Regions from separate parts of the Kitasatospora sp. NPDC023385 genome, predicted to be linked through region 1. Evidence: riboswitches for the same ligand, from Rfam matches in the RefSeq annotation. Region 1 holds a riboswitch; the other holds the start of a gene.
What was found. A riboswitch is a leader RNA that binds a small molecule or an ion and turns the genes downstream of it on or off. The one in region 1 is predicted to bind glycine.
Positions count from the first base shown of each region.

Region 2: linked by a shared signal. The riboswitch ahead of gcvP (aminomethyl-transferring glycine dehydrogenase) and the one ahead of gcvT (glycine cleavage system aminomethyltransferase GcvT) in region 1 are both predicted to bind glycine.

Region 1 covers NZ_JBVOOL010000016.1:112,232-118,717, forward strand. Annotated here, with positions in the region: gene AC0B61_RS24425 (L-serine ammonia-lyase) at 1-696, opposite strand, end outside; gene glyA (serine hydroxymethyltransferase) at 915-2,195, opposite strand; gene gcvH (glycine cleavage system protein GcvH) at 2,275-2,649, opposite strand; gene gcvT (glycine cleavage system aminomethyltransferase GcvT) at 2,746-3,867, opposite strand; glycine riboswitch at 4,098-4,201, opposite strand; gene AC0B61_RS24445 (enhanced serine sensitivity protein SseB C-terminal domain-containing protein) at 4,410-5,222, shown strand; gene AC0B61_RS24450 (enhanced serine sensitivity protein SseB C-terminal domain-containing protein) at 5,341-6,288, shown strand.
Region 2 covers NZ_JBVOOL010000013.1:229,104-235,589, forward strand. Annotated here, with positions in the region: gene AC0B61_RS21925 (hypothetical protein) at 201-773, shown strand; gene AC0B61_RS21930 (DUF5999 family protein) at 1,191-1,382, shown strand; gene gcvP (aminomethyl-transferring glycine dehydrogenase) at 1,505-4,405, opposite strand; glycine riboswitch at 4,510-4,642, opposite strand; glycine riboswitch at 4,644-4,747, opposite strand; gene AC0B61_RS21940 (PRC and DUF2382 domain-containing protein) at 4,971-6,047, shown strand; gene AC0B61_RS21945 (MFS transporter) at 6,223-6,486, shown strand, end outside.

The sequences.
Region 1 (6,486 bases):
GCCCTCGCGGCTCATACCGGCCCGCACGCACTCCTGCATCACGGCCCAGATCTCCAGCAGCCCGGTGCGGATCTCCTCCTCGCTGCGCCAGGCCTTCTCGTTCTCCAGCATCAGGCCGGAGATCGACAGGCCGGTCTCCCGGCTGAGGCGGAGCAGCTCGTCGCCGGTGCGGAAGGGGTACTTCAGCACGGTGTCGTCGGGCTTGACCCGGTCCGCGCCGATCGCGTCCTCGTCGACGACGAAGCCGCCGCCGACCGAGTAGTAGGTCTTCTCCAGCAGCGTGGAGCCGTCCGCCGCGAACGCCCAGAGGGTCATGCCGTTGGCGTGGTACGGCAGCGAGCGGCGGCGGTGCAGGACCAGCCGGCTGTCCGGGTCGAAGTCGATGGGGTGCTCGCCGAGCAGGTTGAGCCGCTTCTCGGTGGTGATCCGCTCGACGTCCTGGTCGGCCCGGTCGACGTCGACGGTGCGGGGCGAGTGGCCCTCCAGGCCCAGCAGGACGGCCTTCGGGGTGCCGTGGCCGTGACCGGTGGCGCCCAGGGAGCCGTACAGCTCGGCCCGCACACCCGTCACCTGGGCCAGCAGGCCTTCGGACCGCAGCCGGCGGGCGAACATCCGGGCGGCGCGCATCGGGCCCACGGTGTGGGAGCTCGACGGGCCGATGCCGATGGAGAAGAGGTCGAAGACGCTGATGGCCACGGAGGGACGTCCTTGTCTGGTCTCGTGGAAGGACTTGCGGGCGGGGCTGGGCGGGGCTGGGCGGGGCTGCGCGGCGGGCGCGGGAGGCGGTGTGCGGCCGACATGGGACGGGGCACCGCGCGCACTGTCCAGTGTGCGCGGTGCCCCGGGGTCCACGGTGCGCCGGAGGGGTGAGGCCGGTCACCTGCGGCCGGTCGCCCAGGACCGGCCGGTGCGGACTATTCCTGGTTGGCCAGGTTCGGGTACAGCGGGTACTTGTCGGCCAGCGCGGTGACGCGGGCCTTCAGCGCGGCGGCGACGGTCTCGTCGAAGGCGGGCTTGAGCGCCTCGGCGATGATGTCGGCGACCTCGCGGAAGTCCTCGGCCTGGAAGCCGCGGGTGGCGAGGGCCGGGGTGCCGATGCGCAGGCCCGAGGTGACCATCGGCGGGCGCGGGTCGTTCGGGATGGCGTTGCGGTTGACCGTGATGCCGACCTCGTGCAGCCGGTCCTCGGCCTGCTGGCCGTCGAGCACGCTGTTGCGCAGGTCGACCAGGACCAGGTGGACGTCGGTGCCGCCGGAGAGCACGGACGCGCCGGCCTCGGCGACGTCGTCCCGCAGCAGGCGCTCGGCGAGGATCCGGGCGCCGTCCAGGGTGCGCTGCTGGCGCTCCTTGAACTCCTCGGACGCGGCGACCTTGAAGGCGACGGCCTTGCCGGCGATCACGTGCTCCAGCGGGCCGCCCTGCTGGCCGGGGAAGACCGCCGAGTTGATCTTCTTGGCCCACTCGGCCTTGGACAGGATGACGCCGCCGCGCGGGCCGCCCAGGGTCTTGTGGGTGGTGGTGGTGACCACGTCCGCGTACGGCACCGGGTTCGGGTGCAGCCCGGCGGCCACCAGGCCGGCGAAGTGCGCCATGTCCACCATGAGCAGCGCGCCGACCTCGTCGGCGACGCGGCGGAACTCGGCGAAGTCGAGCTGGCGCGGGTAGGCGGACCAGCCGGCGATGATCAGCTTCGGCTGGTGCTCCTTGGCGAGGCGCTCGACCTCGGCCATGTCGACCTGGCCGGTCTTCTCGTCCACGTGGTAGGCGACCACGTTGTAGAGCTTGCCGGAGAAGTTGATCTTCATGCCGTGGGTCAGGTGACCGCCGTGGGCCAGGTTCAGGCCCAGGATGGTGTCGCCCGGCTGGATCAGCGCGAACATCGCCGCGGCGTTGGCCTGCGCGCCCGAGTGCGGCTGGACGTTGGCGTGCTCGGCGCCGAACAGGGCCTTGACGCGGTCGATCGCGATCTGCTCGACCACGTCGACGTGCTCACAGCCGCCGTAGTAGCGGCGGCCGGGGTAGCCCTCCGCGTACTTGTTGGTGAGCACCGAACCCTGGGCCTCCATGACCGCCACCGGGGCGAAGTTCTCGGAGGCGATCATCTCCAGCGTGGTCTGCTGGCGGTGCAGCTCGGCGTCGACCGCGGCGGCGATCTCCGGGTCGAGGGCGTGCAGGGACTGGTTGAGAACCGTCATGGTGTGGTCTTCCCAGGGGAGGAGAGGGGAGGGACGGTGGGGCGGGCCGACGCGCGCGGCCCGCCCGGACACGAGCGGGTCAGGCCTTGATGAAGGCGTCGTACTCGTCCGCGCTGAGCAGCGTGCCGGTGGACTCCACGCGCACCTTGAACAGCCAGCCGCCCTCGAAGGGGGCGCTGTTGACCAGGCCGTTGTCGTCCACGACGTCCTGGTTGGTCTCGACGACCTCGCCGGTCACCGGGGAGTACAGGTCGCTGACCGACTTGGTGGACTCCAGCTCGCCGCAGGTGTCGCCCGCCGTCACGGTGTCGCCGACCTCGGGCAGCTGCACGTAGACGATGTCACCGAGCGCGTCGGCGGCGTGCTTGGTGATGCCGATCGTGGAGACACCGTCCACGGGGGCGGTCAGCCACTCGTGCTCTTCGGTGTACTGCAGGTGCTGGGGGTTGCTCATGGCGTCATTCTCCAGGATGGGAAGCGGGTACGGCGAAGCGGGCCGCCGCGTGGACGGCTTCGACGTGCGGGAACGGGAAAAGGGGGGCGGCCGGCCTCAGCGGGCGCGCTTGTAGAACGGCAGCGCCACGACCCGCACCGGCTCGTGCTTGCCGCGCACGTCCACCGCGACGGTGGTGCCGGGGGCGGCGTGCTCCGCGTCGACGTAGGCCATCGCGATCGGCTGCCCCAGCGTCGGGGACGGCGCGCCGGAGGTGATCCGGCCGATCGGGGCGCCGTCGGCGGAGACCACGGTGTACTCGGCGCGCGGGACGCGCTTGCCCTCGGAGACCAGGCCGACCAGCACCCGCGGCGGGTTGCCCTCCGCCGCGGCGGCGGCCTGCTCCAGCGCCTTGCGGCCGACGAACGCGCCGTCGTTGGTGGTCTTGTCGAAGCGGACGACCCGGCCCAGACCCGCGTCGAACGGGGTGAGGTCGGTGGACAGCTCGTGCCCGTACAGCGGCATGCCCGCCTCCAGGCGCAGCGTGTCGCGGCAGGACAGGCCGCACGGGATCAGGCCGCGGCCCTCGCCGGCGGCGGTCAGCGCCTGCCAGATGCCCTCGGCGTCGACCGGGTGGCAGAAGATCTCGAAGCCGTCCTCGCCGGTGTAGCCGGTGCGGGCGAGCAGCACGTCGCGGCCGGCCACCTGCGCCGGGAGGATCGCGTAGTACTTCAGGCCGGGCAGGTCGGCGTCGGTGGTGTCGGCGAGGATCGCGGTGGCCTCCGGGCCCTGGACGGCGATCAGCGCGTAGGTGTCGCGGTCGTCGGTGACGACGGCGTCGAAGCCCTTGGCGCGGGCGATCAGCTCGTCGAGGACCAGCTGGGCGTTGGAGGCGTTGGCGACGACCAGGAAGGCGTCCTCGCGCAGGCGGTAGACGATCAGGTCGTCCAGGATGCCGCCGTCCTCGGCGCAGATCATGGTGTAGCGGGCGCGCAGCACGCCCAGCGCGGAGACGAAGCCGACCAGCGCGTGGTCCAGCATCTCGCCGGCCTGCGGGCCGGTGACGGTGATCTCGCCCATGTGCGAGAGGTCGAACAGACCGGCCTTGGTGCGGACGGCGAGGTGTTCCTCGCGCTCGCTCCCGTAACGCAGCGGCATGTCCCAGCCGGCGAAGTCGGTCATGGTCGCGCCGAGGGCGCGGTGCAGCGCGTCGAGCGCGGTCAGGCGGAGGGACGACATGGCCAGGAACTCCTCGGTCGGGGCACTCAGGGGTGCACGCGCCGGACCGGACCCGCTGGGGACCGACCCCTGCGCGCGGGCATGCGGCGGCGTGGGTCTCCCCATCTGTCGTCGAACCTGAGAGCTTCACCGCCGCGCGGCCCGCAGCTGTTTCCAGCATCGGGCACAGCATGGCGGCTTGCACCGTGGGTGGGCGCGCGACAGGGCCGCGCGCCGCTTTCCAGATGTGCCTAACCCGTGCGGTAGGGGGGCCTGAGAGATTCCGGGGAGGACTTGCTCCTTCGGCGCCGGCTGTGCCGCCGAGCGGCACTCCGGGCTCTCCCGCGCGGGTTCGAGCGGCCGGTATGGAGTTGTGGGGGCCCGCGGCGCATGCCGTCGGACGCGCACATCATGGCACGTCCGGGACGAGGAGGGGAGAGGGGGCCCGGTCACACGGCGGCGGACCGAACAGCAGCCCTAAGGAAGGGGCCCCGGGGCCCTAGACTGCTGCGCGTCGGCGCAGCAGTGGGCGGCCGACCGGCAGAGGGCGGAATCGGCGGCGCATGGGGTACCCGGTGGAGCAGCAGCAGGGGTGGGGCGGTCCGGAGCAGGCCCCGACGGGCGGCACCTGGCCGGCCAACGAACTGGAGCAGGTGCTGACCGCCGCCCTGGGCGACCCGGGCGCGACGCCGCGGGTCATCGAGGTGCTGGCCCGCAGCCAGGTGTGGGTGCCGCTGCCGGCCGGAGCCGACCCGCAGGGGCAGGCACTGGACCTGCCGACCATCGAGCTGGCCGGCGAGCCGTACGTGCCGGTGTTCTCCTCACAGGAGGTGTTCCTGCAGCAGGCGCCGGGGATGGCGTTCGCGATCGCGCCGGTCTGGGAGTTCGCCCGCGGACTGCCGCTGGGCGTGGGCATCGCGGTGAACCCGGAGGCGGCGGTGGGCATCCCGGTGCCGCCGCAGGGCGTGGCCGAGCTGCGCCGCGGCCCGCGGCAGGACCGCTGGGAGGGCGCGGACGGCGCGGACGGCCAGGCGGCGCCGACCGGCGGCCGGGTGGCGCTGCGCGAGCCGGTGCCGGGCGAGGACCCGGAGCACTTCCTGGCCGCCTGCCGGGCCGAACTGTCGGCACTGCCCGGAGTGTTGACCGCGCGCAGGGCGCTGGCCAGCATCGAGGGCGAGCCGACGGTGATGTTCGTGGGCGTCCAGTTGGACCCGACGGCCCCGGCCGACCCGGCCGCGGTGAACGACGCGCTCGGCCGAGCCCTGGGAACCGCGCCGCTGCCGGGCGGCGTCCACCTCGTACTGCTCGACCTCGCCGACGACCCGGTGGTCGAGTGGCTGCTCACCCAGGTCATGCCCTTCTACGCGCGGGCGTGAGCCGGGGGTTCGTATCACAGGCACGTCGCCGTGGCGGTGGCCGGTGCCGCGCCATAGGGTGCGTGCAGACGGCTGACGGGCCGGCGGTCCGAGGAAAGAGGCGCGGCGAGGTGGGCGCATGAGTGCGGGAACGGGAGCGGGCGGGGTGCCAGGGCCCTGGGGCCAGGCACCGGCCGGGCACCCGGGAGCGGATCCGGCCGTGCTGGAGCACGCCCTGCGCGACGTCGCGCCGGAGCGCTACGACGCGTACGAGCGGCTGCTGCACGCGCTGGCGGACGGCCGGGTCTGGATGCTGCTCTGGCACGGCACGCCCGGCAGCCCCGACGCGCAGTACGGGAACATGGAGATCAGCGGCCACGGCTACGCGCCGGCCGTCACCTCGTCCGAGCAGCTGGCCGCCTCCGGCTGGGCCCGGGCCCACGAGGTCATCTCCGGCCGGGAGGTCGCCGCGGCGCTGTACCGCACCCGCTGGGGCCTGTGGCTCAACCCGCACGCGCCCGGCGGCGGCGTCGGCGTGCCCTGGGCGGATCTGCGGCGGATCGCCGCGGGCCTGGACCGGCTGCCGGCCGGCCCGCTGAAGCTGAGCGAGCCGCAGGTCAACGCCCAGCAGTTCTTCGCGCTGCTGGAGCGGCAGGCCGGCGAGGTGCGCGCGGTGCGGGCACTGCGCCGGGCCTGGGTGCAGCCGGCGGTGGGGGAGCCGTACCTGGCGATCGGCCTGGACCTGTACGAGAGTTCGCCGCCGGCGGTGGAGGCGGTGCGCGCGCTGATGCAGCGGGCGATCGCGGTGGCCCCGGAGGGGCTGGCGGTGTCGACGGTGGCGATGTCGGACGAGTACGACCCGGTGGCGCTGTGGATGCGCGCCAACTCGCGCCCGTTCTTCGACCGGGAGGCGGGCCGCCCGGCGACCGGCCCGTACCCGCCGGTGCCGCCGCCCGCGTACCCGGGGCAGTCCATGTCGGGGCAGCCGACGCCGGGGTGGTCCTACGGGACGCAGCCGCCCGCGCAGGGCTGGCAGCAGCAGCCGCAGCCGCCGCAGCGGCCGTGGCCCGGATATCCGGGGCGCTGACCGCCAGGTCTTTTTCCGCGAAGCCGACTTGATTGTCCATCAAGTCGGCTTCGATGCGTTCCGGACGAATTCCCGATTCGTGTACCCGAAGATCTTGACATGCCTGTTACAGCCATGTGAAGAGGGATATGCCGGCGGGCGGCGACGTGCATGCCTGCAGATCACAGTTGGGCATCTCTCGGTTGTCAGGTCTGGCGT
Region 2 (6,486 bases), on a different contig from region 1:
GCGCGTCCGTTCGATGGAATTCGCACAGCGCTCCGGCCGTCCGCTCCCGCCTCGAATCCCCTCGTCGACGGCGGAGCCCGCGCCGGCACCGCGATCCTGCACAACCGGACACGGCCAGGCCCCCGTCACCGAGGACGCGCCGCGCCACGCCGGTATGCCGCACTCGCACGCCGATCTCGCTTGGAGAGGCGGACCCCGCCATGACCCTGCAGACCCCCCAGCCCCCACCGAGTGCCCTGCGCGCCGTCCTGGGCGCACTCGATTCGGAGACCGCGCTGCGCCAGCCCGCCGCCGCAGCGCTGCGTCATCCCGCCGGCCGACTGCTCCCCGCGCATCCGCTCGCGGTGCACGTCCTGGACGGCCCCCGCCCCGACCTCTCCGCCGCTCACCGCACCGGCTGGCGCTTCCTGATCAAGGACGGTGCCGACGTCGCCGCCGCCGCCGAGGTGGTGCAGGGCGTCGAGGGCCACGCCTTCTCCCACTTCACCGCCGGTCCCTACCTCGACTCGACGGTCCGGGCGCTGCGCGAGGCCCGGCAGCTCGCCCAGGGCACCCGGGTCCGCCGGCAGCCCCGCCTGCTGACCTTCCCCGGCCAGTACGCGACGGCGCTCTGGCTGCACAGTCCCGACACCGGGCCGGCCGCCGACCTGCTGATCCCGCTCGCCCCGGCCCCGCTCGGCGTCACCGCGCACCGTGCCTACCCGGCCGCCGAGTTGCTGCCGCTGCTCGCCCGGGCCCCGCTCGTCAGGCCGATGCTGCTCGGCTCCTCCTGAGCCGCCCGCAGTCGTACGGGCCGCCGGGCCTCCCGCCCGGCGGCCCTTCGCCGCGCCCGCATCCTCGGCACCGATCCGCTGCACCCGAACGGAGACCACCCGGACGGGTCATCCACCATGGCCGGATCGGGCCATGCGCGGACTGACCCACCGGTGCGGGTTTTCTCCCCTGCCCCACCTGAACGGGTGATCTCTGCCCCGGAGTTGTGGCGCATGTCACCAAACCCCTGCGCGCAGCTCCGCAGATGCCGACACTGGGAACCAGCGTGGAAGGACCACCTGTCCTACCCACTTGAGCGCCGGTCAACACCCGGTCGGCGTGCGGACAGGATCCGACTACCGCGGCGGTTCCCGGGCAGCCCGACCTCCGGCGACCGCACCACGGGGAGGATCGCAGAGCGAAGCGAGGGTACGCGTATGTGCCAGCACCGTCCTGAGTGCCCGTCGGCCGAGTCCGAGGACCGCGAGGCGGCCGTGTCGGTGGCCTGCCACCCGGAGCAGGGCTGGAGCCTGCTCTGCAACGGCGTGGTGATGTTCGAGGACACCGGCGAACTGCTGCCCGACGGCCGGGTGATCGCCCCGCGCCGCCCCGTCGCCCACGCGGCCTGACCGACCGGTCCGGCCGTACGGCGGGGGCAGCCGCCGCACCGACGCACGACGGGCGGGGCCCCGGCGGATCGATCCGCCGGGGCCCCGCCGTGCGTCCGGGCCGCGTTGTGGCCCGGGTTCGGTCAGACGCCGTACTCGTCCATCGGCGGGCAGGAGCAGACCAGGTTGCGGTCGCCGTACGCGCCGTCGATCCGGCTCACCGGCGGCCAGTACTTGTCCGCCGGGTTCACGCCCGCCGGGAAGACCGCCTCCTGCCGCGAGTAGCCGCGCGCCCAGTCGCCGGCCAGCTCGGCGGCGGTGTGCGGGGCGTTGCGCAGCGGGTTGTCGTCGGCCGCCCACTCGCCCGAGCCGACCTTGTCGACCTCGGCCCGGATCGCGATCATCGCGTCGCAGAACCGGTCGATCTCGTGCAGGTCCTCGGACTCGGTCGGCTCGATCATCAGCGTGCCGGCCACCGGGAAGGACATCGTCGGCGCGTGGAAGCCGTAGTCGATCAGGCGCTTGGCGATGTCGTCCACCGTCACGCCCGTCTCCTTGGTCAGCGGACGCAGGTCGATGATGCACTCGTGGGCGACCAGCCCGCCCGGGCCCGTGTAGAGCACCGGGAAGTGCGGCGCCAGGCGCTTGGCGATGTAGTTGGCGTTCAGCACCGCGACCTGGGTCGCGCGCTTGAGGCCCTCGCCGCCCATCAGCCGCACGTACGCCCAGGAGATCGGCAGGATCGCCGCCGAGCCCCAGGGCGCGGCCGAGATCGGACCGACGCCGGTGGCCGGGCCGGCCTCCGGCTGCAGCGGGTGGTTCGGCAGGTACGGCGCCAGGTGGGCGCGCACCGCGACCGGGCCGACGCCCGGGCCGCCGCCGCCGTGCGGAATGCAGAAGGTCTTGTGCAGGTTCAGGTGCGAGACGTCCGCGCCGAACTTGCCCGGCTTGGCGAGGCCGACCAGCGCGTTCAGGTTGGCACCGTCCACGTACACCTGGCCGCCGGCCTCGTGCACCAGCGCGCAGATCTCGGTGATCTGGGTCTCGTACACGCCGTGGGTCGACGGGTAGGTGACCATCAGCACCGACAGGTTGTCGCGGTGCTGCTCGATCTTGGCCTTCAGGTCCTCGACGTCCACGTCGCCGTCGACCAGGGTCTTCACCACGACCACGCGCATGCCGGCCATCACCGCGGAGGCGGCGTTGGTGCCGTGCGCGGAGGACGGGATCAGGCAGACGTCACGCTGGGTGTCGCCGTTGCCGTGGTGGTAGGCGCGGACGGCCAGCAGGCCGGCCAGCTCGCCCTGCGAGCCCGCGTTCGGCTGGATCGAGACGGCGTCGTAGCCGGTCACCTCGACCAGCTGCTGCTCCAGCTGGCGGATCAGCGTCAGGTAGCCCTGGGCCTGCTCGATCGGCGCGAAGGGGTGCAGCTGGCCGAACTCCGGCCAGGTCACGGCCTCCATCTCGGTGGTCGCGTTGAGCTTCATGGTGCAGGAGCCCAGCGGGATCATGCCGCGGTCCAGCGCGTAGTCCCGGTCCGACAGGCGGCGCAGGTAGCGCAGCATGGCGGTCTCCGAGCGGTGGCTGTGGAAGACGGGGTGGGTCAGGTACTCGTCCTCGCGCAGCAGCGCGGCGGGCAGCGCCTCGGCGTCCTCGGCCGCCTCGACCGCCGGCACGCCGAAGGCGGCCCAGACGCCGGCCAGGTGCTCGCGGGTGGTGGTCTCGTCGGTGGAGACGGAGATCCGGTCCTCGCCGTCCTGGTACACGTTGATGCCGTTGGCGCGGGCGGCGGCGGCGATCTCGGCGGCGCGGCCCGGAACGACGGCGGTGACGGTGTCGAAGAACTCGCCGTGCAGCAGCTCGACGCCGCCGGCCCGCAGGCCCTCGGCGAGGGCGGCGGCGTAGCGGTGGGTGCGGCGCGCGATGTCGGCCAGGCCGTCCGGGCCGTGGTACACGGCGTACATCGAGGCCATCACGGCGAGCAGCACCTGGGCGGTGCAGATGTTGCTGGTGGCCTTCTCGCGGCGGATGTGCTGCTCACGGGTCTGCAGCGCCAGGCGGTAGGCGCGGTTGCCGTCGGCGTCGACGGAGACGCCGACCAGGCGGCCGGGCAGCGAGCGGGCGTACTCGGCGCGCACCGAGAGGTAGCCGGCGTGCGGGCCACCGAAGCCCATCGGCACGCCGAAGCGCTGCGAGGTGCCGCAGGCGATGTCGGCGCCCAGCGAGCCCGGGGACTTGAGAAGGGTCAGCGCCAGCAGGTCGGCGGCGACGGCGACGATCGCGCCCAGGCCGTGCGCCTGCTCGATCACCGGGGCGAGGTCGCGGACCACGCCGGTGGCGCCCGGGTACTGCAGCAGCACGCCGAAGACGCCGCGCTCGGCGATCTCGGCCGGGATGCCCGCGGAGAGGTCGGCGACGACGACCTCGACACCGGTCGGCACGGCACGGGTGTTGATCACCGCGATGGTCTGCGGCAGGGTCTCGGCGTCGACCAGGAAGACGCCGCCCTTGACCTTGGTGACCCGGCGGGCCAGCGCCATCGCCTCGGCGGCCGCGGTGCTCTCGTCCAGCAGCGAGGAGCCGGAGGTCGGCAGGCCGGTCAGGTCGGAGACCAGGGTCTGGAAGTTGAGCAGCGCCTCCAGGCGGCCCTGCGAGATCTCCGGCTGGTACGGGGTGTAGGCGGTGTACCAGGCCGGGTTCTCCATGACGTTGCGCAGGATCACCGGCGGGGTGAAGGTGCCGTAGTAGCCCAGGCCGATCATCGGCTGGAGCACCTGGTTGCGGCCGGCCAGCTCGCGCAGCTCGGCGAGGACCTGGGCCTCGGTCCGCCCGGCGGGCAGGTCCAGGCCGGTGATGGAGCGGATTGCCTCGGGCACGGCGGTGACGGCGAGCTCGTCCAGCGAGCCGTAGCCGACGGACGCCAGCATCTTCTCCTGCGCGGGGGCGTCGGGGCCGATGTGGCGGTTCTCGAAGGGGCTGGCCAGCTCAAGCTCGGTGAGGGTCGAGGCGCTGGTGGGGCGTCCCGCGTTCGGCTGGGCGTTCATGGTGGTCGAGGCCTCCTGGTCACGGACCGGCGGGGGTGCGCACGCCGGCCGGCCTTCCCGCTGCGGACAGCGGATCAGGCCCTGGCGGACGAACCCGTCAGGCCTCCCCCTCTGTCATCGGGACCTGAGAGCTTCGCCCGCACGGTGCGCCGTGGGCGCTCCGTCGGCTTGCACCGTCGGTGAGGGTGGTGATCGCCGGCTCCCATGCCGACGGTCCTGCCCTGCTTTCCAGAGTGACCTACCCCACACGGTACGGATGCCTGAGAGATTCCGGGGAGGAGTTGCTCCTTCGGCGCTCCGACCAGCGCTTTTCGCGATCGGAGACTCTCCCGAGCGGGCTCTGCGGTCGCCGCCCAGGGTACCAGCGGGAGGCCTTCCGATCACGGGTGCGTCGCGTCACCTCCGGTCTACGCGCGTCCCCCGGACGGCGCAGCGTCCGGCCCGTCCGGCGCACTCCGGTCGCGCCCGTCCGATTCATGGCATTTGGTGTGAAGTGGCGGGACGGGACGGGTGCTCCGGCCGCCTTCCTGCGGGACTTCCGCGGCCCAGCGCACTGGAGGAAAGAGTGCAGACCGACATCGACCCCCGGGACCTCATCGGCCACAAGGCGGTCGACCGCAACGGAGACAAGATCGGCACGGTCGACGAGGTGTACCTGGACGATGCCACCGGCCGGCCCGAGTGGGCCGCCGTCCGGACCGGCATCTTCGGCCGGGACGCCTTCGTCCCGCTCACCACGAGCGAGTTCGCCGGCGACGAGCTCCGGGTGCCGTACGACAAGTCGCTGGTCAAGGAGTCGCCGGACTTCGGCGTCGGCCAGCACCTGTCCCCCGCCCAGGAGCTCCAGCTCTACCGCTACTACGGCCTCGACACCTCGGTGGACGGCCACCAGGCCGGCGCGGACGGCGGACGGGCCGCCCAGCCCGATCTCGACTTCGGCACGGCGGCGGCCGCCCCGGCCGCCGCCGCCACTGCCGCGGCCACTGCCAAGCCGCCCACCTTCCGCTCCCCCGATCCCGAGCCGACCACCAAGATCGCCCCCGTCAACCACAGCACCAGCACCGCCACGGAGGCCATTGTGCGGACCCTCAGCACCCCTGCACCCACCGCCACGGCCCCCGCGCCCGCGCCCGCCGTGGAGCCGAGGTTCCATCAGGCCCCGGCGGTGATCAGCCCGGCCGCCGCCACGGGCGCGGCCTCGTCCGCCCCCGCCGACCCGGTCGAGATCACCTGCCGCGAGGAGCGGCTGGACATCACCACCGAGTGGCACAACGTGGGCACCGCGAAGCTGCGCAAGTACGTGACGACCGAGCAGATCGAGCGCCGCGTCCCGGTGGTCCGCGAGAGGGTCCGGGTCGAGCGGGTGCCGGTCAGCGAGGCCGAACGCACCGCCCTCACCGAGAAGGAGATCGCCGAGGCCGTCGAGGAGGTCACCCTCCGTGAGGAGCGCCCGGCGGTCCGCAAGTACCTCACGCCCATCGAGCGCGTCCGCCTCGTCGTCGAGCGGTACACCGACGAGGAGGTGATCCGGGACGAACTGCGCCGCGAGCACGTCGAGGTGCACGACACCACCACGCCCCCGGCCTCCACCACCCCGGCACCGGCCTCGTCCCACGCGGACGCCCTGCGCCCCCTGGTCTGACTCTCCCACCCCAGGACCCCGGCCACCGCGGCCGGGGTCCTTCGGCGTGCCCGAACCCGCCGCCGGCGCCGCCCTTTCCCCCTTTGCCAAACCTTAACCACTCGATATTTGACACTCTGAAGTATTTCCCGCATGGTTACTTCAGTTCATTCACTATGTACGGGAGGAAGCAACCGTGAGTGAGGCACCCCAGCCCACCACCGCGGCCGAGAAGCAGAGCAGCGCCCGGGTCCTGCCGGCCCTCATCCTGGCGATGCTGTCGTTCAGCGTGGTGCAGACCGCGGTCGTCCCGATCCTGCCCTCGCTGGCCAAGGAACTGGACGTCACCGGGTCCAACATCACCTGGCTGATGACCGCCAACCTGCTGTCCGCCGCCGTGCTGACTCCCCTCCTGGGCCGCTTCGGCGACCTCCGGGGCCGTAAGCCGATGCTGCTCATC